DNA from 3 places in the Lysinibacillus sp. GW823-FHT06C08 genome. Region 3 is predicted to be linked to each of the others. Evidence: riboswitches for the same ligand, from Rfam matches in the RefSeq annotation. Region 3 holds a riboswitch; each other region holds the start of a gene.
The links. Region 3 has a riboswitch for cobalamin ahead of AC1Q6O_RS01245 (ABC transporter substrate-binding protein). Riboswitches for the same ligand answer to the same signal wherever they lie in the genome.

Region 1 (7,110 bases), on a different contig from region 3:
TCATAGGAAGCAGGGAAGGAATATTCATCCGTCGACTCATTACCAGCCGCTGCGACAATCGTAATGCCACTATCAATAGCTTTTTGAACAGCATCCTGCATAAGTGGTGATTCACCATAGCCTCCTAAACTCATATTAATGACATCAACACCTTGCTCAATGGCGTACAGAATACCTTGTGCAATGATAAAATCATTTGCTCCTTCTTTTCCGTTAAAGACATCAATAGGTAGTAGCTTCGCTTGTGGATTAATTCCATGTCCACCAATGCCATTGTCTTTAGCTGCGGCAATAATCCCAGCAACATGTGTTCCATGATCACCTGGATAAGATGTATTTGCCGGTGCAGCTGCATTATAAGGTGTGAGTACTTGAGATTTTAGATCGGGATGTTTAAAATCAACACCAGAATCGATGACAGCTACTGTTACGTCATGTTCCCCAGCTAATGCTAGAGCCTGATCCATTTGCAAGAGGCTTAGATGATACATATCTTGTTTCTTTGGGTCAGTTTCTTTGTTGAAAGAATGATAGACATAACTAGGGGATACACTTGAAATCCCTTGCTGCTTTAAATAGTAAGAGACGGCTTTTTCTATGGATACACCTTTGTTAAGTTGAATCACATCATAGCCTAATGAAGGAATGGAGCGGATGACCTTAGATCCGATTTTTTTATGTACGTTTTTATCAAGGCCAGAATGCTTGATAATAATCGTATCCTTACTCATCCATTTGTCTTCATTTGTAAGATTCTTACCTGCATGTTGTGAATTGCTTGCTAATACGTTCTTCGCACTTTGTTGTGGTGTCTCCTCAGCAAAAGCCGAAGCGACAGGAACCATTAATGCAGCGGATGCTGCGACAGCGACTGATTTTTTAAACCAACTTTTCAATTGTATCTCTCCTTGATGTTCTATAATATGTCTCGACTATACTAATACGGTTAAACGTTAGAAAAGTTTCGCAAATGAGGAAAATTTTTCTCTGCGATTTAAAAACGAACTGTCCGTTACTTTTTATGGATGATACCATTACGCCTCTACATATAGCTGTTCAATCAATTGCAATAAGTCATGCTTAGAGCGAGGAATTGAAATATTTTCGTGCCATAATTTCTTTTTTTGTAGAGCCAAAGCCATGTCAAATACCCATGGTCGTTCAAGATGTGCCCGTTTTAGCAATTCTTCTTCATAAAATAAGGCGACAGGGTCACCATTATAAATAATTTTTCCTGCCTCCATGACCATAATTTGATCGGCCCATTCATAGGCAAGGGCAATGTCGTGAGTCGCAAGGATAATCGTTCTTTCATGGTCTTCTACTTTGGCTAAGTATTGAAAAACTTGTGTAGCGTAATAGCTATCAAGACCCGCTGTTGGTTCATCTAATAAAAGGACAGTCGGTTCCATCGCTAATACACCTGCCATGGCCACACGCTTTTTCTGCCCTACGCTTAAAAAGTGGATGGGTTTATCTAGTAGCTCTGTCACTTCAGTTTGTGCAACAGCCCATGCTATTTTTTCTTCAATTTTTTCCGTAGGCCATCCTAGATTCATTGGACCATAGGCTATATCTTGCTTAACAGTTCCTGAAAAAAGCTGATTATCAGCATCTTGAAAGACGATTCCAACCTGTTGGCGAAGAGCCTTTAATCCCTTTCTATTATATTGAAGTTTTTCTCCATCAAATGAAATGGTCCCAGCTGTTGGTTTCAAAATACCATTAAGGTGCTGAAATAAAGTGGATTTTCCTGCTCCATTATGACCGAGTATAGCGATTTTTTTTCCTTTTGGAATGTTTAATGTAATATCTGTCAAAGCCTTCGTACCATCTGCATAGGCATATGACAGGTTGTTTAGTTTAAAATAAAATGCTGTCATGAGAAGTACCCTCCGTATACGATGAGGAATAAAAAAATAGCCGTTATACCAAGCCAGTTTTTTTTGCTATAGGCGCCCGTTTCATGCCAATAAACCGTTTCACCACCACGCGCCAGCATGGCATGATTAAGCTCTCGACTGCGCTGAAACATTTCAATAAACAACGCGGCAATTAGCATAGACACTGAACGTAACCATTGCATGGGTGAGTGGTAGCCAAGCCGGGCTTGCTGGGCCAAATGAATTTTTTGCATGCTTTCTAAAAAAATAAAAATAAAACGATAGGTGAGTTCTACTAGCTCAACTAATAAAGTAGGTAGCCGCCATTGTCGAAGCACATAACAAATTCCTTGTACAGATGTCGTTAAAACTAAAAAATATAAGCAACTTATACTGCCAAGTACAATAAAGAATAGTTGCTGGGCGGTAGCGATACTGGCTCTCCCAATAAAAATTGTCCAGTTTATATACGTAAATGCCCCCATATGGGCTGGTAATGTATGCGCTGCTGGAGCTATCGAAATGATGATTGATAAGAGACTTGTGAATAAGAAAAAACCAGGTAGTAATAATAGCTTCGCATAATAGTTTAGTGGAATTTTCGCGCCCCAAATGATAAAAGCACTCATTACAAAAAATGTAATGAGTGAAAGTCGTTCATCTCTCATAATAAGCGTGAATAAAAGTAGTCCTAATGAAAATATCATTTTTTCTAGCGGATGAACGAACGCTAGCTTATTGAGATACGCATACTTATCAATGAGTAACATAATCCTTAACCTTCTTTATGCTTGCCACGCATATAGCCAATAAAGTAGCCGATAAAACCAGCACCAATAGCTGCTTGTAGCACGAATAATAAGCTTTCAATTTCACCACTAGGTGGTTCCCACAAACTATCAAACCATGGCTCATATTCTGCATTGATCTCCCCAATGGCTGCTTCTGCTTCACCGTCGGCTCCTCCAAATTCTGCTCCTTTTTGGACGAAAAGAGGGATAATCGCCAATAGTACGACGATTGCTAAAAGTAATAAATTTCGTTTCATATTAGTGCGCCTCCTTTGTAGAGAAAACACGTAAAGATTTTAATTCGCTAATATTATATTTTTTCAAGAAGTTCATGACAATAACTGTTAATATTCCTTCACTCACAGCTAATGGGATTTGTGTTAAGGCAAAAATACTTGCGAACTTTGTAAAGGAAGCCATAAAGCCTCCAACTTCAGATGGGAAGGCTAGTGCTAATTGAATGGAAGTCACCACATATGTACCTAAATCCCCAAGCATGGCCGCAAAGAAAACAGCTAATGAAAACGATAACCCCAATTGTTTTGCCCCTTTAAATACAAAGTAGGCGATAAACGGTCCTACAATAGCCATCGAAAATGCATTAGCCCCTAATGTTGTGATCCCACCATGAGCTAAAAGTAAAGATTGAAATAATAAAACAATTGTCCCAATGACACTCATGGCTAACGGTCCAAATAATACTGTTCCGAGACCTACTCCTGTTGGATGTGAGCAGCTCCCTGTAACTGAAGGGATTTTTAAGGCTGATAGGACAAAGGCAAACGCACCGGACAGCCCCAGAATCATTTTTGTTTCAGGGTTTTCATCAATTGTTTTACGAATAGAGCGCAATCCTAAAATAATAAATGGGATGGAGATTACCCACCAAAAAATAGCCCATTCGATTGGTAAAAAACCTTCCATGATATGCATGGCGAAGGCACGCTTTGGCACCATTAAAAAAGCCAATAGAAAATAACTAAGTTTCCACCAAGACAGCTTCAATTTTTTTCCTCCAAACTGTAAATAGATTTTTAGAATGTAGCGTGCGTAATAAAAAAGCACTTTTCCGTTGTTGGAAAAGTGCATAGCTAAAAAAGCAAATAACATTTTCATCTGCTAAGCCGCACACCTATCCTCGTAGGCTGAAACGATCACTTATGTTCGGCAGGTCTCCTGGCTCTAGTTCAACACTTTATAGGTCTTCCCATCCATTGGACAGTGACATTTTCTATAAAGCTCCCTATTACAGTGGCGGGACCGCGCCGGACTTAAACCGGCTTCCCTTTTAAGCAAAATGACGAGCATTTTACACCGAAAAATAGTAAGTTGTGAGATTTCACGACAAAGTGTATCACGAATTTCCATAATTATGCTATACTTTTTTTATAAAAAATTAAAAATAGAATATCAATGTCGAAAATTCTGATAACTAACGTTTTTTAGGATTAAAGAAGGCAAATTCAAATTTTTAATAGCTTTCACCCCTCCTATGAAATTGATAAATTTGTCATGATTTTTTAAAGAAATATTGAAATTTTAAAATAATAAGATATGATTAAGACAGTTTTCTATTATGTATACGATTAAAAATTTCATATAAAACGTCGATAAGTGCTCGAAGAACTCGAGATAATAGGGAAATTGGTGAAAGTCCAATACAGCCCCCGCTACTGTAATAGCTGATGAAATCGCAATGCCACCTGTGCAAACTAGGGAAGGTGCGACAGTAAAATGAAGCTTAAGTCAGGAAACCTGCTTATCAGATTGTGCATGCAAACTTTTCGGAGGGAGAAGTTGAAGCAAAAGCGAGGATCTGTCTTTCAATCTATTCGTTTTTATTTGGCTTCTACAAACCTTTACTCTTCGGCAGAGTAAAGGTTTTTTCTTTTTTCCAAAAGCAAATGAGGGGAGATATAAGATGACAACGTGGAATTTAGAGGGGATGAAAACACATCTCTTTATTTGCAATGGCAGTAGCTGTATGAACAAGGATGGGGAGGAAATTACCCAAGCTATACGAGATGAAATACAGCGTAACGCACTAGATAAAGAAATACATACGACAAGAACGCGCTGTAATGGACGATGCAAGGATGCTTGTGTTGTGATTGCTTACCCTCAGGGGAATTGGTATCGTGTACCGTCAACGGAGCATGCTAGAACACTTGTACAGGATTTGCATCATGAATCCTTATATAACGATCATGTTTTTACACTTCGAGAAGGGACATTACAGCGAACAGCGCAAACAACAGCCATTAAAGGGATTGAAAAGGTGAAAGAGGGGTAAAAACATGGCGCAAAAAGGGAAAATTTTCGTAGTAGGCTTTGGGCCTGGAGACTTTAAGCATATTACGACACGTGCAGTAGAGGCTTTACAACAAAGTGACATGATCATAGGCTATAAAACCTATGTTGAACTGATTCAAGATTTAGTCAGCGCAAAATCCATTGTCAGTACAGGTATGACAGAGGAAGTGTCACGTGCTCAGGAGGCCGTTCGTCAAGCAGAGGCAGGAAGTATTGTTTCGGTCATTTCGAGTGGAGATGCAGGCGTTTATGGTATGGCGGGATTGGTGTATGAAGTATTAATTGAGCTAGGCTGGACAGAGGCAACTGGTATTGAAGTGGAGATTGTCCCAGGTATTTCAGCTATCAATTCATGTGCTAGTTTACTTGGTGCACCCATTATGCATGATGCTTGTACCATTAGTTTGAGTGACCATCTCACTCCGTGGAATTTAATTGCGAAGCGTGTGGAAGCCGCAGCTATGGCCGATTTTGTTATTGCTTTATACAATCCTAAAAGTGGTCGCCGTACAAGACAAATTGTCGAAGCGCAACGAATTCTTTTAGAATATCGTTCTCCTGACACACCAGTAGGGCTTGTAAAAAGTGCCTATCGAGAACGTCAGGAAGTGACGATGACGACATTGGCAGAAATGCTGGAACATGATATTGGTATGCTGACAACAGTTATTATCGGAAACTCATCTACGTTCTTCTATGATAATAAAATGATTACACCGCGAGGCTACCAACGTAAATATACACTTGGTGAGGAAAAACAGCCATTACGTCCTCATCAACGCTTACGGGAAGAAAATGAGCCATGGGCGATGAATCAAGAGACAGGAACAGCACGAAATGACTTTGCGGCAGACCCTAATGCAGGGAGAATGAATAAACCCAGTATAGCCGTTATGCCAAAGCCGAAAAAAACAGCACTTGAAATGGCTACAGCGGCACTTGCAATGGTAAAGGGAACAAGTGCTATCAAGGTTACTCCAAAGCTTGTACAACAAAAAATAGAATCCATTTTTGAATTAGCAGTGAGCCCTGGCGTGGCTAATAAATTTTTCACACCACAGCAAATGATGACGTTAGCAGAGGTAGTAGGAGAAGAAGGATCAATGGAATATACACCAGATCATCAAATCCATTTGAAAATACCTACAACAACGCCTGAACGTATCACTGAGAAATTACAGGAAGTAGGCTTTTTATTAGCACCAATTGGTGATGTGTTATCGTTGAAGGCTTGTGATTTTTGCTACGGTGAAAAAGCAGATTCCATTCCATATGCGGAGGAAATTCAAGAAAAGCTTGGCGGTATGTCATTACCGAAAACATTAAATATTGGCTTCAATGGCTGTGGAATGGCTTGTTATCGAGCCGTGTTTGATGATATTGGGATTGTCTATCGCAAAAGTAAATTTGATGTCTTTATTGGAGCGAAACCAGTCGGGCGTACGGCTCATGCAGCACAGCCTGTTGTAGAAGGTTTGGAGCCTGATCAATTAATCCCTTTAATTACAGATATTATTGAAGAATATAAAGCAAATGCGCATCCAAACGAGCGTCTATTTAAATACTTCAAGCGGGTGAAAAAGATATTGCATTTTACGTATCAAGATATGTCTTCCAAAATAAAAATAGAGCCAGCTCCGTGCGGCGACTAGTGAGGAGAAAAGAGATGAAAGCTATATTATTTGTTGGCCATGGGAGCCGTTTAGCAGCAGGAAATGATGAGGTGCGTACATTTATCGAGCAAATGAAATCTCGCATTGATGAACAATATTTAGTGGAAACATGCTTCCTTGAATTTGCTTCTCCTAACATCGAAGAAGGTATTACAAACTGTGTGAAAAAGGGTGCTTCAGAGGTACATGTCATCCCGATTATTTTACTTCATGCAGGTCATTCTAAGCTACATATTCCGGCAGAAATCGAGCATGCTCGTGAGCATTATCCGAATATCACATTCACATATGGTCAAACAATTGGCATTCATGAAGAAATATTTGCGATATTACAGGATCGTTTAGTTGAAATTGGATTTGATACTGAACAAGAACAGGAAGACACAGCCATTTTATTAATTGCTCGAGGAGGTAGTGATCCTTATGCAAATGGAGATTTCTATAAAATTA
Region 2 (7,110 bases), on a different contig from region 3:
AGTCGTCGTTTACGTGGTTATCGTAAGCCAGTTGAAGAATTTGCCATTTATTATTAAAGTGGTATAAAATACAATAGTTATTTAAATACTAAGAATTATGTACATTTAGGAGGAAACATCGTGAAAGTAGTAGCCATCGTAGGGAGTATCCGTAAAGAATCTTATAATATGCAATTAGCTCAATTTATTGAAAAACGATATACAGAGAAATTGGATCTAGAAGTGTTAAGTCTGAAGGATTTACCAATGTACAATCAAGATATCGAAAATGAAGCACCACAAGCAGTTCTTGATTTTAAAGCAAAAGTAAAGGCTGCAGATGCAGTGTTATGGGTAACACCAGAATATAATGGAACTGTTCCAGGTGTCATGATCAATGCAATTGATTGGTTATCTCGTGTAGATAAAGTAATGATTGGCAAACCATCTATTATTATGGGTGCATCAATGGGTAATCTAGGTACTGTAAAAGCACAATTACATCTACGTGATATTTTATTCTCACCGGGCATTAACTCACCATTACTAAGCGGCAATGATGTTTATATTGGTGCTGTGCATACAAAATTTGATGCAGAAGGTAATTTGACGGATGAAGGTACAGTGAAATTCTTGGATGTAGTCATCGATAACTTCTTAAACTGGGCAAAAAAATACATTTAAATTAAAAGCTAACCCATGAGTATAACTATATTTATGGGTCTTTTTATGTTTGGAAAGAGATTTTTTCTGCATGAAATCTTCATATTTTGCCGATATACTAGTAAGAAACTCTAAAATGGTGGTTACAGATGAGAAAATTATCACTAAAGCTAGGCATCATCTTTTTCATTACATTATTTTGTATTGAAACATTTATGATGTTTTTTTTACACGCCTCATTGACTAATTCTAGAGTGGAGGAAGAATTAGCAAGTTTGCAAGCGAGAGGAAACTCACATCGCACAATATTAGAACAGAACTTTAATAAGGAAACATTAGCACATGTCGTCTTGATGGAATCGGAAGAATCTACAGATGTAGTAGTGACAGATGCTGAGGGGACCATTTTAGCCTCCTCGCAACTGCATCCTGAAATGAAGAATCTGATAAAGAAATTAGATGGAACTACACCATATGAGGGAAAGATTCTACAAGATAACTGGCAACAGGCAAAAGCTATAGCTACTATTAGTCCAATGCAAAAAGAGCAGACAACGATTGGTTATGTCTTTATGTTTCAAAATACAGACTCGATCCATGCATTAATGAAACGCTTGAATAAACATTTCCTTATAGTGGGCATTGTTTCTGGCTTAGTCACCATTGCTGTCATCATTGTGTTATCTAGAAAGCTTGCTGAACCATTAATTCAGATGAAAGAGGCCACGTTGAAAATGAGTAAAGGGGACTTTACGGTCGCTCTTTCTACAAATGGCAAAGATGAGCTTGGGGATTTATCGAATGCCATTCAGCTACTATCAAATGAGTTAAATCATTTAAGGCAGGAGCGCAAAGAGTTTCTATCTAGCATTGCCCATGAGCTTCGTACACCGATAACCTTTATTAAAGGTTATACCGATATTCTTTATAAACGTGATTTGTCCGTGCAAGATCGACAAAAATACTTAGCTATTATATTGGAAGAGACGAATAGACTTTCACGATTAATAAAGGATTTATTTGATTTAGCTAAGATGGATGAAAACTCATTTGTTATTGAAAAACAAAATCTAGATTTACAGGCTTTTTTTACTGGTATTAAGGGGAAATTAAGTCCTGCTTTTCAAGAAAAAGATATCCACTTTGATGTGTGCTGTGAAAAGGGATTAACGTTATGGGCAGATGAGGCAAGATTAGAGCAAATAATAATTAATCTATTAAATAACGCATTGACCTATTGCGGACAGGGGGATACTACCACGGTAGATGTAAAGAAGGTCAATGGTGTATTAACGATTATAATACGAGATACAGGGAGAGGGATTCCCAACAAGGATTTACCGTTTATTTTTGAGCGCTTTTACCGCGTAGAAAAATCTAGAAGTCGTGCGTTAGGTGGTACCGGATTAGGACTTGCCATTGTCAAGGAACTCGTACAGGCTCATGGGGGAGAAGTGACGGTTAAAAGTGAACTAAATAAAGGGACTGTTTTTGAATTATCGTTTAAAGGAGTAGAAGCGGATGAAAACCATTTTATGCATAGACGATGAACCAAGAATGTTAGATTTATTGACTCTTTACTTAGAGCCCGGTTTTCAATGTAGAGCAATGTCTTCCATTCAAGATGCGCTCATTTATCTAGAGGAAGAGCATGTGGATTTAGTTCTTTTGGATATTATGATGCCAGAAATGGATGGGTTTCAAGTGTGTGAAGAAATCAGGAAGTTTTGGCATGTACCTATCATCATGCTTACGGCTAAAGGAGAGCATTCGGATATTGTAAAAGGTTTAAACATTGGGGCAGATGATTATATATTAAAGCCTTTTGATGAGGAAGAGCTATTAGCACGTATACATGCTGTATTAAGGAGAACCAAGATAGAAGACAAGGTGGTTGTCTTTGAGGGTTTACGCTTAGATAAAGAATCCTTTGAATTATATTATCAACAAGAGGCAATCCCATTAACACCAAAAGAATTTTCCATGATGTCCTTATTTCTAGATTATCAAAATAAAGTGTTTTCAAGAGAACATCTTATTAACACAGTTTGGGGTTATCATGTATCCATTGAGGATCGCACTATCGATTCCCATGTCCGTAATTTACGAGAAAAATTAAGGAAAAGTGGATTTCCTGCTGATGATTACTTGCAAACTGTTTGGGGAATCGGCTATAAATGGCAGAAGTTTGCGGATCGAAAGCCTTTAGAACATAAAAACTAGAAAACAACCTCTGCCAAATATATTGGAAGAGGTTGTTCGGATTATTGCGCTGTTAACTCATCTTCTGTTACCCATTTATGATTTTTCACTGCTTCACCATTCGTGGTTGAAGTGTAATCAACCATATAAACTGTGGTTGGTACGGCTTCTTTAATGCGGACGGTTGCTTTTTTCATGCCTTCCATATGAGTAGCAGTCGTTTTTACCTCTGTATCAGGGGACAGTGGTGCTTCCCCTACATCCATTAATTCCTCATGGATAATCCATTTATGATTCTCTACACGTTTGCCACCTGATGTTGGATCATAAGAAATGATATAGGCTGTAGTTTTATAGGCACCAACAATCGTCGCTTCAGCACCCTTCATCCCCTCCATATGCCCATCTGTAATCATAGCGGTACTTCCAACCGGAAATGCTGGATCTTCAGCTTTTCTTAATGTAGCCGGTACTTCTGCTGAGCTAGAATGGTTCATTGAGGAGTGATCCATTTCTGTTTGTTGCTCAGTCTCAGGAGTATTATCTGAAGTTGAGGAAGGCTCCGTTTTATCTTCAGAACAAGCGGATAAAGTAAGTAAAGCAACTGCTGATAATAGTCCACCTGACCATCTTTGCTTGAATGTCATATGAGATCCTCCTTTCTATTTGCCCTTACTGTAACAAACAAATATGCAGAAATGATGGACATTAATTATTACAAAAAACTTCTTTAGTCTATTGACTAAAGAAGTGGATGGAAGCGCTATTGAATGGGCATGATTTTCAATGTTTTTTGTAGTCGGTACGCTAAAATACCAGCGAAAATAGCTAAAACAATATCTTTTGGGAGTGGGGGAATCATCCAGAGCCACGCTAATTTATAGGAAAAATCCTCTGGCGCACTGGCCCATAGTTTATACGCAATAAACATCCAGTTTGTACCTACTAAATAATTGATAGCAGTTGCGATGAATGCGGCTAGCATATAGCTTTTCTTTGTACCACTTCGCTCTACCATTAAACCGGCAACATATGCTGCTAAAATAAAGGTGATAATGAATCCAAATGTAGGGCTTAATAGTTGACTGAATCCTCCACCAAAGCGAGCAAAGACAGGTGCTCCTGCTAATCCAATACACATATAGACTGTGCAGGCAAGCGCTCCCTTCCTACTACCCAAAATAAGTCCGGCTAAAATGGCAAAAAAGGTTTGTAGAGTAATCGGCACTCCTCCCACTGTCATAAAGGGCACAAAGGAAGTTATATTGGCACCGATCATCATGAGGGTAGAAAATATTCCGATATAGGCAATATCTACCGTCTTTAATTTTGGATGACTTTGTTCTGATACTGTTGACATGACTTCACCTCTAATTTCAAAGTATTTATCGTTAGTGTAAAAAACTAAAACAAATGTGTCAACTTAATTATAAGTGTAGGTTAACTTAAGTGTGTTGGAAATTCCTTGTAGACTAACTATATATAAAAATGTATGATAGAATCGTCATAATTTTTTAACTTTACATACTATTGGTGTGACATTTTAAACAATGTCACTTAAAAGGGAAGTCGGTGGAAGTCCGACGCTGTCCCGCAACTGTAACGAGGAGTCCTATCATGTTTATTTGCCACTGTTAAAAATGGGAAGGCTATTTATAGGATGATGAATCGAAGTCAGGAGACCTGCCAATAAGTAATACCTGTAATGCCCACGAGGATGCAAGCAATTACGGACAATAGCTGGATTTTCTGACTTTGTTTATTCGAGGGTATTTTTGTGCGTATTTTTGCATGAAATGCCTTTTTTTATTGAGTGCCAACTGAAGTAAGATCATCTGACCTACATTATGCGAAAGTATATTTAATTGCTTCATTCATCATCTTAGTAGGAGTTTAATGAATGAATAAAAAATTTATGTTATTTTCTTTAGTGCTTCTTTTAGTATTAATCGTATCCATGACACTTGCTGTAATGGTTGGATCTGTTTCGGTGACGCCATTATATGTATGGAAAGTAATTCTTTCGAAATTACCCTTTATACAACACTCAATAGAGCAAGATTGGAGTCGCTCACAGGAAATCATTATTTGGCAAATAAGAGTACCCCGTGTCATCCTTGCCGCTATTGTAGGAGCGGGTTTAGCCATTGCAGGGGCAGCGATTCAAGCACTTGTACGAAATTCCATTGCAGACCCATATATTTTAGGAATTTCTTCAGGAGCAGCAGTTGGAGCAACTTCAGTAATTATTTTAGGTGCTTTTTCATTTTTAGGTATCTACGCACTTTCTGTATCAGCCTTTATAGGGTCTTTGCTCGCAATTGGGTTAGTGTTTTTCTTATCGCGCGTAGGTGGCCGTGTCTCGATTTTTCGCTTGCTATTGGCAGGGATGGCGGTTTCCTTTATATTAACGGCCATTTCTAATTTTATATTAATGATGTCGAAGCAAGAGGGAGCTTTAAAGTCCGTTATGTTTTGGATGTTAGGCAGCTTAGCTGGAGCAAAATGGAATAATATTATTATTCCCGCCTCCATCTTTTTCATTGTGTTCGGGCTTTTATGGCTATTCTATCGAAATTTAAATTTGCTATTACTTGGGGAAGAGGCGGCGGTAACGTTAGGAGTGAATCTTCAACAATTTCGCATACAGCTCATTTTACTTGTCTCACTTTTAACGGGGGTACTTGTAGCAGTGAGCGGTTCTATCGGATTTGTGGGATTAATCATTCCGCATATAGTACGATTAATTGTCGGTTCTAACTATAAATATGTAATACCAGTCAGTGCTTTATTGGGAGGGATTTTCTTAGTTTGGGCAGATGCATTAGCTCGAATTATTATTGCTCCACAGGAAATGCCAATCGGTATTATTACAGCCTTTTGTGGGGGGCCGTTTTTCATTTGGTTACTCCGTCGTAATAATTATTCTTTCGGTGAAGGAGATTAACTTCCATGACATTAGAAGCAAAACAAGTATCATTCTCCATTTACGATCAGCGAATACTTCATGAGGTAAGTGTAAAAATAAAGGAAAAGCAATTTGTCGGGTTAATTGGCCCCAATGGTAGTGGGAAGTCGACATTGCTTAAAAATATGTATCGTCTCCTAAAGCCAGAAAGTGGGACAGTCTTGTTAAATGAACAAGATATTTTAAAGCAATCTAGTAAAGCCATTGCTAAAAATTTAGCCGTTGTTAGTCAAGAAACACCCGTATTATTTGACTTTACTGTTCATGATTTAGTCAGTATGGGAAGGACTCCACATAAAAAGCTATTAGAGCTTGATCAGGAGCAAGATTTTCAAATTGTAAAAGATGCTTTGAAGCAAACGGGCATATTGCACCTAGCGAAACGAAGCTTTAGCTCACTTTCCGGTGGGGAGAAGAAGCGTGTTATGGTGGCAAGAGCACTCGCTCAGCAAGCACAGGTCCTTATATTAGATGAACCAACAAATCATTTAGATATTCAACATCAACTTCAACTGATGGACTTAATTCAAACTTTGCATCTAACAGTAGTAGCCGCTCTCCATGACTTGAATATCGCTGCTATGTACTGTGACCAAATTTATGTTTTACAGCGCGGACGCATTGTTTGCCATGGTACACCAGAAGAAGTACTTACACCATCATTGTTGCGAGAAGTATTTGGAGTATTTGCTGATATTCAAACACATTCACTGACGGGTAAGCCGTATCTTACATATGTCCCTGAACAATTCGCAAGAGGGGGCAACCCTATTTAGTTTGCCACGATCATTCAACACCATCTAATAAAAAAGGGCGCTCCTTCATATAAGAGGGCGCCCTTTGTCATCTACTATTAAGATACCGCTTTTAAACCTGCAACTCCAATGATAATCGCAATGATGCTGATGATTCGTGCAAGGTTTTTAGATTCCCCAAAGAACATAATATTGACCAGCACGGCACCTACAGTTCCAATACCAACCCAAACAACATAGGCGATGCTTAGTTGTAAATAGTTGAAGGAAGCATATAAAAGTGCAAAGGATAAACCAAAGCCTCCGACGTATAATAATAAATTTCGTACGGTTTTATGTTGACTATAAAAGCGTAAACCAATGACACCGACTATTTCCGCCACTGCTGCTAATATAACGAATACCCAGCCCATTATGCATCCACTCCTTTTGTCGTACTAGTATCCTTCGATGGATTATCCGCCAATTTTAGGCCAATAACGCCCAATACTAAAATAACCATGAATATCCCTTTAATTGCATTAAAATCACCATTGAAAATAA
Region 3 (7,110 bases):
TTATGAAGACGATTCAAGAGGTGGCTAAGGAGTTCGATGTGTCCACACGTACAATTCGTTATTATGAGGAGCTTGGGCTTCTTTGTCCTCAACGTTCATCTACGAATCAACGAACCTTTTCGAAAAAAGAATCTGCGAAGCTCAAGCTTATTTTCAGAGGAAAGCGTTACGGCTTTTCACTGGAGGAGATCAAGGAAATGGTGTTACTTTTTGATTTTGATCGCTCAGGAATTCAGCAATTGGAGCGAACCGTTGAATACGGAGAGCAAAAGATTCAGGAGATTGATAGGAAAATAGCTGAGCTTACGCAAATGAGAAATGAATTACAACAAATGCATGGCATGTTTAATGAGAAATTAACGACTTTAAGGGGAGAGATGCACGATGAATAGTTCCGATTTATTAGCACGTAATGCCCGTAAGTATCCAACAAAGGAAGCCGTTATTTGTCATGGTAGAAGAGTGACCTATCATGATTTAGATGAGCAAGTGACCCGTTTTAGTCATGCATTATTAGAACAGGGTGTAAGGCAGGGAGATAAAGTTCTGATTTTTATGCCTAACGTTGTAGAGTTTGTCGTGAGCTATTTTGCTATTCAGCGAATGGGTGCTATTGTCGTCCCAGTCAATGCTAAGTTTACATTACAAGAAGTAGAGTATGTGGCACAGCATGCTGAGGCAAAGGTGATTATTGCACATGAAGCCATTTTTGCGGCAGTCCAGCATATTGCCGTAATCCCGTTAAAAATTAAAACAGGCCAACAAGTAGCAGGCTGGCTTCATTATGAAACAATGATTCAAAGTGCCAGTTCCCAAACGATTGAATGTCAGTTAAACGAAGATGATGCTTCGACCATTTTGTACACATCAGGTACGACTGGGAAACCAAAGGGCGTATTGTTTAGCTATCGTAATATTTTAACGGTTGCGCAAATGATTGCAGTTGAAATGGAGGTCAAGCCTGAAAGCCGTATATTGCTAATGATGCCATTAACTCATTCGGCTCCATTGCATTTATTTTTAATGGCAGGTGTATTTGTAGGCTCTACAAATGTGTTAACGCCAACTTTTACACCAGATTTATTAATGGATTCCATTGAACAGGAAAAAACGACTCATTTCTTTGGCGCACCTGTTGCTTATTTATTAACAGCACAGATGCCGAGATTGCAATCAGCTGATTTGTCCTCCATGAAATGGTGGGTATATGGAGGTGCACCTTTATCTGAAAACGAAGTTCGTTTCATTCAACAGTCATTCCACACAACTAATTTAACATGCGTATATGGATTAACAGAGGCGGGGCCAAGTGGATCATTGCTATTTGGCAAGGAGCATGAAGGAAAGGCTGGGAGTATTGGACAGCGAGCACCTTTAGGTACAGAGATACGTATTGTTAACGACAGTGGCGAAGATGTACCAGCAGGAGAAGTAGGGGAAATCGTTTTATTTGGTGAGGGTAATATGCTTGGCTACTACAGAGATGAAGCGGCAACCAATGCGGCCTTTATAGACAGTTGGTTAAAAACAGGTGATCTAGCTCGTAAGGATGAAGACGGCTTTATTTGGATTGTTGATCGAAAAAAAGATGTGATTATTTCGGGAGGAGTCAATATTTATCCGAAAGAAATTGAAGATTGCCTTTTAAGCTTTGAGGGGATATTTGAAGCGGCAGTGGTTGGTGTTCCACATCCACAATGGGGAGAGACAGTGAAGGCTGTTTATTCCGCTAAACAGGATATTGATGAAGAGGCTCTAAAAGATTATTTAGAGGGGCAGCTTGCTAAGTATAAAATACCGCGAATTTTCGAAAAAGTGGAAGCGCTACCAAGGAATGCGTCAGGCAAAATTTTAAAACAATCTTTGAAAGGACAAGAGGTGAGATAGCATGAAAGTTTTACAACAGGAAATAGCAGGCACAAGCAATTTCTTTACAGATGATGATACGCTTCAAAAAGTGTTGGAAATGATGCTCGATAAAGAATTTTCATCTTATGCGCATCGGGAATTGACGGACTTTGGTGAGCTATGTGCGGGTGCAATAGATGTGAGGGCGAAACATACTGATCGACAAGGAGAGCCTCGCCTTCAAAGGTATAATGCCTATGGCGAAGAGGTTTCAGAGGTATGGGTCAATGACGGCTACAAAAAAACAATTGAGGAGACATATAATACGGGGATTGTTGGCTATGTGCATAAAGATATTCCCCAACTAGGTCACAAAGGGAATTATGTCTATAGTTTTGCGCAAGGTTATTTACTGTCACATGCGGAGCCCGGTTTTTATTGCCCTGTGACGTTAACGATGGCTACTGCCTATTTATTAGACCATTATGCAGAGGAAGGAGTTAAGCAGCGCTTCTTACCGCATGTTTGTGCAACAGGCGATATGGAGCTATATGAGGGAGCGACATTTTTAACAGAGCGACAAGGAGGCTCAGATGTTGGTGCGAATGTAGTAGAAGCAAAACTTGTGGGGAATGAATACCGCCTCTATGGTGAAAAGTATTTCGCCTCCAATGCAGGGATGTGTGGGGTTGCAATGGTATTGGCACGAATAGAGGGTGCACAAGCAGGCTCTAAAGGATTAACTCTATTTGCAGTTCCATGGCGTAATGAAGATGGATCGGCTAACCAACTTCGTATTCGACGACTAAAAGATAAATTAGGTGTGAAAGCCGTTCCATCTGGTGAGGTTGAGTTTGATGGAGCACTCGCTTATGTAGTTGGTGATCAAAATAAAGGGATTTATTATATGCTGGAGGCGCTTAATTTATCAAGAATTTGTAATGCTGTGGCATCCATTGGTATTATGCGCCGTGGCTTCTTAGAGGCGAAGCATTATGTGTCAAATCGATATACCTTTGGTAAACCTTTAACACAGTATCCTATGATCCAGGATACATTGGGTAAATATGCCGCTAAGCTGCATGTAGAAGTAGCCACGATTTTTGATCTTATTCAATTATACGATAAAGTGACAGGTGGTCAGGGAACAGAGCAAGACATCATCATGAACCGTTTATATATTGCCATTATGAAAAAGGAAACGGCAGAGCAGGCGGTCCATTATGCAAGTGAAGCAATTGAGCTACATGGCGGGAATGGCTATATTGAGGACTTTGTAACACCACGCTTACTGAGAGATGCGCAAGTGCTGACGGTATGGGAGGGTACGGCTAATATACTAGCTTTGGAGCTTATTCGCTTAGTGGATAAATACAGGGCACATGAATTGTTTGTTCAAGAGATGAGCAAGCGATTAGAAGTATTAACAGACCATTCATTAGTGAAAATCGTTCAAGAGCAATTAACTAAACTATTGGCAACCTTACAAATTTTTAGTACTCTCGATGAAGCGACAAAAACGTTTGAAGCAAAGGATGTTGCCAAAAAAATGGCTCAATTATATGAAAGTGTCATAGCCGTTGAGTGGGCACAAAAGTTTGGTGGGAAATATGATAAACTAGCGGATGTTTATTTAGAGCAAACTTGGTCATTACGAACGATCGGTGCTCCGATGAAAACCGTACAGTATTTTGCTGAAATCGTCTAATAACCTTTGGAGTCGCCTTGATATAGAGGCGACTTTTTTTAATTTCATGTATAATAAAATCAACTGAATATTATAAAGGTTCTTTACTTAAGTAAAGTGAAAAGGGAAATCGGTGTAATTCCGATGCGGTCCCGCCACTGTAAGTGTGAGTTTTTTCAAATGATGCCACTGAAGATTTCGGGAAGGCTTGAAAAAACGTACTGAGCACAAGCCAGGAGACCTGCCTTTATAGCATAGACATGACAGCCTACGAGGATAGGATGGTGGATTTTGTATCAGTTTTTTGGTGCGATTTTGACCCCTCATCATTCGAAGATGAGGGGTCTTATTTTGATGGAGGAATACTTCTAACACATGAACGCACAAATCAACGAAGGAGGATTCACATGAAGAAATTTTGGAAAATAGGGGTATCGGCATTTTTAACGATAGGGTTGCTAGCAGCTTGTGGACAAGAGGCGCAAAAAGACAATTCCACACCTACAGAAGAGCAAACACAACAAGAAACATCTAAGGCGGAAGAAGCAACATTCCCTATGACTATAACGGATGCTATTGGGAAGGATATTACACTAGAGGCTCCTCCTAAGAAAATAGTGTCACTTATTCCAAGTAATACGGAAATATTGTTTGGCCTAGGTTTAAAGGATGAAATCGTAGGGGTTACAGACAACGACGATTATCCACCAGAGGTAGTTGAAAAGGATAAGGTTGGTGGCATGGAGTACAATATTGAACAAATTATTGCCTTAAAGCCAGATATCGTTTTTGCACATGAATCTAGCATGTCTCTTTCGGAATCAGCCATAGCACAGCTAGAATCTGCGGGCGTGAAAGTATTTGTTGTAAAAAATGCCCAAGATTTTAATGAAACCTATACAACGATTGAACAGCTTGGGCGTGCTACAGGGAAATTACCAGAAGCTGAAAAAATCATTGCTGACATGAAGGCGAAAGTGGAAGAGGTTCAGGGGAAAGTGAAAGACGTTGAACCTAAGAACGTTTTTGTAGAAGCCTCTGATGAACCTAATATTTATACAGCTGGTCAAGGCACATTTATGAACGCAATGCTGGAGATGATCCATGCAAAAAATGTAGCAGCAGACGGTGATAATTGGTATGAAATTGGTGCAGAACAAATTATCACAAAAAATCCAGATGTCATCGTGGTGACATATAGTTATGTACCTGATATTTTAACAAAAATACCAAAGCGTGCTGGTTTCGATACAATTAATGCAGTAAAAAATAATGCTATTGTGCAAGTAGATGAAAGCACAACAAGCCGTCAGGGACCACGTTTAGCGGATGGCCTTGAGGAATTAGCAAAAGCTATCTACCCTGAGGTATTTAAGTGAAAAAAATAGCAACAGCCTATGTATTAACATGTACGCTTCTTATCATTAGCATCTGGTGTGGCGTAGCTATAGGCTCTGTTCATATTCCGATAGAAGTGCTGTGGAATCAGTCAGTTGATGAAACAGCTGCCAATATCTTTTGGAAAATTCGGTTGCCCCGTGTGCTTTTAGCGGGGCTAGTAGGAGCTTCTCTCGCCATTGCGGGAGCGGCTTTCCAAGGCTTGCTCAAAAATCCATTAGCAGATCCATATACATTAGGTATTTCATCTGGTGCTTCTGTCGGCGCAGTCATGACAATTTTTTTTAATATTTCTATACCTGTTGTAGGCTTGTATGCCTTACCTACCTTTAGCATGATAGGCGCAATTATTACAATGGTGATTGTGATGAGCTTTGCTAGAGTAGTAGACCGTTCTTTAAAGATGGAAACACTGATTTTAACAGGAGTTATCTTTAGTTCATTTTTAGGATCGTTAATCTCGTTAATGATTGCTTTATCGGGAGAGGAGCTACGCCAAGTAATCGGCTGGCTACTCGGTTCTGTTTCTATGCGTGGTTGGCCATATGTTCAAATGATTATTCCATTTGTCATTGTTGGTTCCCTTATGCTGTGGACTCAGAGACGTGAGCTTAATGTTCTGTTATATGGGGAAGAAAGAGCGAAGCATTTAGGTGTCAATGTAAAGAAAAGTAAGTATTTGATTTTAGTAGGTGGCTCCATGCTAACTGGAGCAGCAGTTGCTGTTTCAGGCACAATTGGCTTTGTAGGGTTAGTTGTACCACATATGACAAGAATGATTTGGGGCTCTGATCACCGTCATTTACTCCCATTATCATTTTTTAATGGGGCAACATTACTTATTATTTGTGATTTAGTTGCAAGAACCATCATCTTGCCAAGGGAACTGCCCATTGGTGTCATTACGGCATTTATTGGAGCGCCTGTTTTTTCCTATATTTTTTATAAGCAACGAAGAGGCAAGGGGGTACGGGCGTGATTGTTGTTGAACATCTATCAGGTGGTTATGAAGACGTACCGATCGTCAAGGATATAAGCTTTACAGTTGAAAAAGGAAAGATTCTTGGCATTTTAGGGCCAAATGGTAGTGGGAAATCAACATTATTAAAGGTAATGAGTGGTATTCTACCAGCAGTTGAGGGCACGATTTCTATTGATGGACAAAGCATTCTTTCCTACAATGCCCGTGCTTTAGCAAAAAAAATGGCTGTTTTACCACAGCTCCATGCGAATGCTTTTTCAAACAGTGTTAGAGAGGCTATTTCGCTTGGACGTTATCCACATCAATCAGGTTTTTTTTCAAGTTGGTCTGAGCAAGATGAGCAAGCGGTTCAACATGCAATGCTACAAACAGGCATAAAACGTTATGAGCATACACCGATGGAATTTTTATCGGGTGGCGAACAGCAAAGAGTTTTTGTTGCACAGGCCCTTGCTCAAACTGCGGAAATTTTACTGCTAGATGAGCCGACAAATCATTTAGACATTGCCCATCAGCGGCAAATTTTAGATATGGTGCGGAAGGAAGCTGTAGAGTGTGGTTTAACGGTAGTGATGGTATTACATGATATGAATTTAGCCTCTCTCTATTGTGATGAATTATTGCTCATGGAAAGTGGACAAATGAGAGCTTTTGGGGCACCACATGAAGTATTAATTGCTTCTCAGATAGAAGAAATTTATCAAGCACGAGTAGCTACTTATGCTCATCCAGAAATACCTAAACCACAAATTACGATGATGCCTGCAGCAAGCGACTATCAACAGCGCGCTGTAATAAAAAAAGAACATTTTATAATAACGGAACAGTTTATTCAGCTCCAGTCAGAGATTCCTATAAAAACTGTATCCTCTGCTGTCCATAACCCTGGAATTGGGTGGCATAATTGCTTGTTAAACCGCTCTGTTCCTAGTGATTATGTGATTAGTGATGTAAAGAGAGAGGTTAATGAATTTTTGCAAAGAGGCCATTTTTCGCCTACGAATACAGTTGTCATGCTGACAGCAGTGCCAACAGCTCTTGTGGCGATCAATGAGTTACCTGCACCATTTGGCAGTGTGATAGTAGCTGTTACTGCTGGTGTAAGGAATGCAGTAGATGTATCTCGTGTGCACGAAAGGCAGGATGAACCATATATTGGTACTATTAATACATGGGTAATTATCAACGGCTGTTT

Region 1: linked by a shared signal. The riboswitch ahead of AC1Q6O_RS13305 ((2Fe-2S) ferredoxin domain-containing protein) and the one ahead of AC1Q6O_RS01245 (ABC transporter substrate-binding protein) in region 3 are both predicted to bind cobalamin.
Region 2: linked by a shared signal. The riboswitch ahead of AC1Q6O_RS21565 (FecCD family ABC transporter permease) and the one ahead of AC1Q6O_RS01245 (ABC transporter substrate-binding protein) in region 3 are both predicted to bind cobalamin.

What each region holds. Positions count from the first base shown of each region.
Region 1 is NZ_JBXAHN010000005.1:51,419-58,528, forward strand. It holds gene AC1Q6O_RS13280 (S8 family peptidase) at 1-896, opposite strand, end outside; gene AC1Q6O_RS13285 (energy-coupling factor ABC transporter ATP-binding protein) at 1,035-1,883, opposite strand; gene cbiQ (cobalt ECF transporter T component CbiQ) at 1,880-2,653, opposite strand; gene AC1Q6O_RS13295 (energy-coupling factor ABC transporter substrate-binding protein) at 2,659-2,931, opposite strand; gene AC1Q6O_RS13300 (energy-coupling factor ABC transporter permease) at 2,933-3,679, opposite strand; cobalamin riboswitch at 3,824-4,008, opposite strand; cobalamin riboswitch at 4,270-4,451, shown strand; gene AC1Q6O_RS13305 ((2Fe-2S) ferredoxin domain-containing protein) at 4,596-4,967, shown strand; gene cobJ (precorrin-3B C(17)-methyltransferase) at 4,972-6,639, shown strand; gene AC1Q6O_RS13315 (sirohydrochlorin chelatase) at 6,654-7,110, shown strand, end outside.
Region 2 is NZ_JBXAHN010000014.1:15,033-22,142, forward strand. It holds gene AC1Q6O_RS21535 (nitroreductase family protein) at 1-57, shown strand, start outside; gene AC1Q6O_RS21540 (NADPH-dependent FMN reductase) at 121-663, shown strand; gene AC1Q6O_RS21545 (sensor histidine kinase) at 792-2,192, shown strand; gene AC1Q6O_RS21550 (response regulator transcription factor) at 2,164-2,865, shown strand; gene AC1Q6O_RS21555 (YdhK family protein) at 2,907-3,491, opposite strand; gene AC1Q6O_RS21560 (biotin transporter BioY) at 3,608-4,204, opposite strand; cobalamin riboswitch at 4,359-4,549, shown strand; gene AC1Q6O_RS21565 (FecCD family ABC transporter permease) at 4,745-5,791, shown strand; gene AC1Q6O_RS21570 (ABC transporter ATP-binding protein) at 5,797-6,588, shown strand; gene AC1Q6O_RS21575 (DMT family transporter) at 6,666-6,980, opposite strand; gene AC1Q6O_RS21580 (DMT family transporter) at 6,980-7,110, opposite strand, start outside.
Region 3 is NZ_JBXAHN010000001.1:257,803-264,912, forward strand. It holds gene AC1Q6O_RS01230 (MerR family transcriptional regulator) at 3-392, shown strand; gene AC1Q6O_RS01235 (class I adenylate-forming enzyme family protein) at 385-1,887, shown strand; gene AC1Q6O_RS01240 (acyl-CoA dehydrogenase family protein) at 1,889-3,556, shown strand; cobalamin riboswitch at 3,616-3,798, shown strand; gene AC1Q6O_RS01245 (ABC transporter substrate-binding protein) at 3,943-4,914, shown strand; gene AC1Q6O_RS01250 (FecCD family ABC transporter permease) at 4,911-5,912, shown strand; gene AC1Q6O_RS01255 (adenosylcobinamide amidohydrolase) at 5,909-7,110, shown strand, end outside.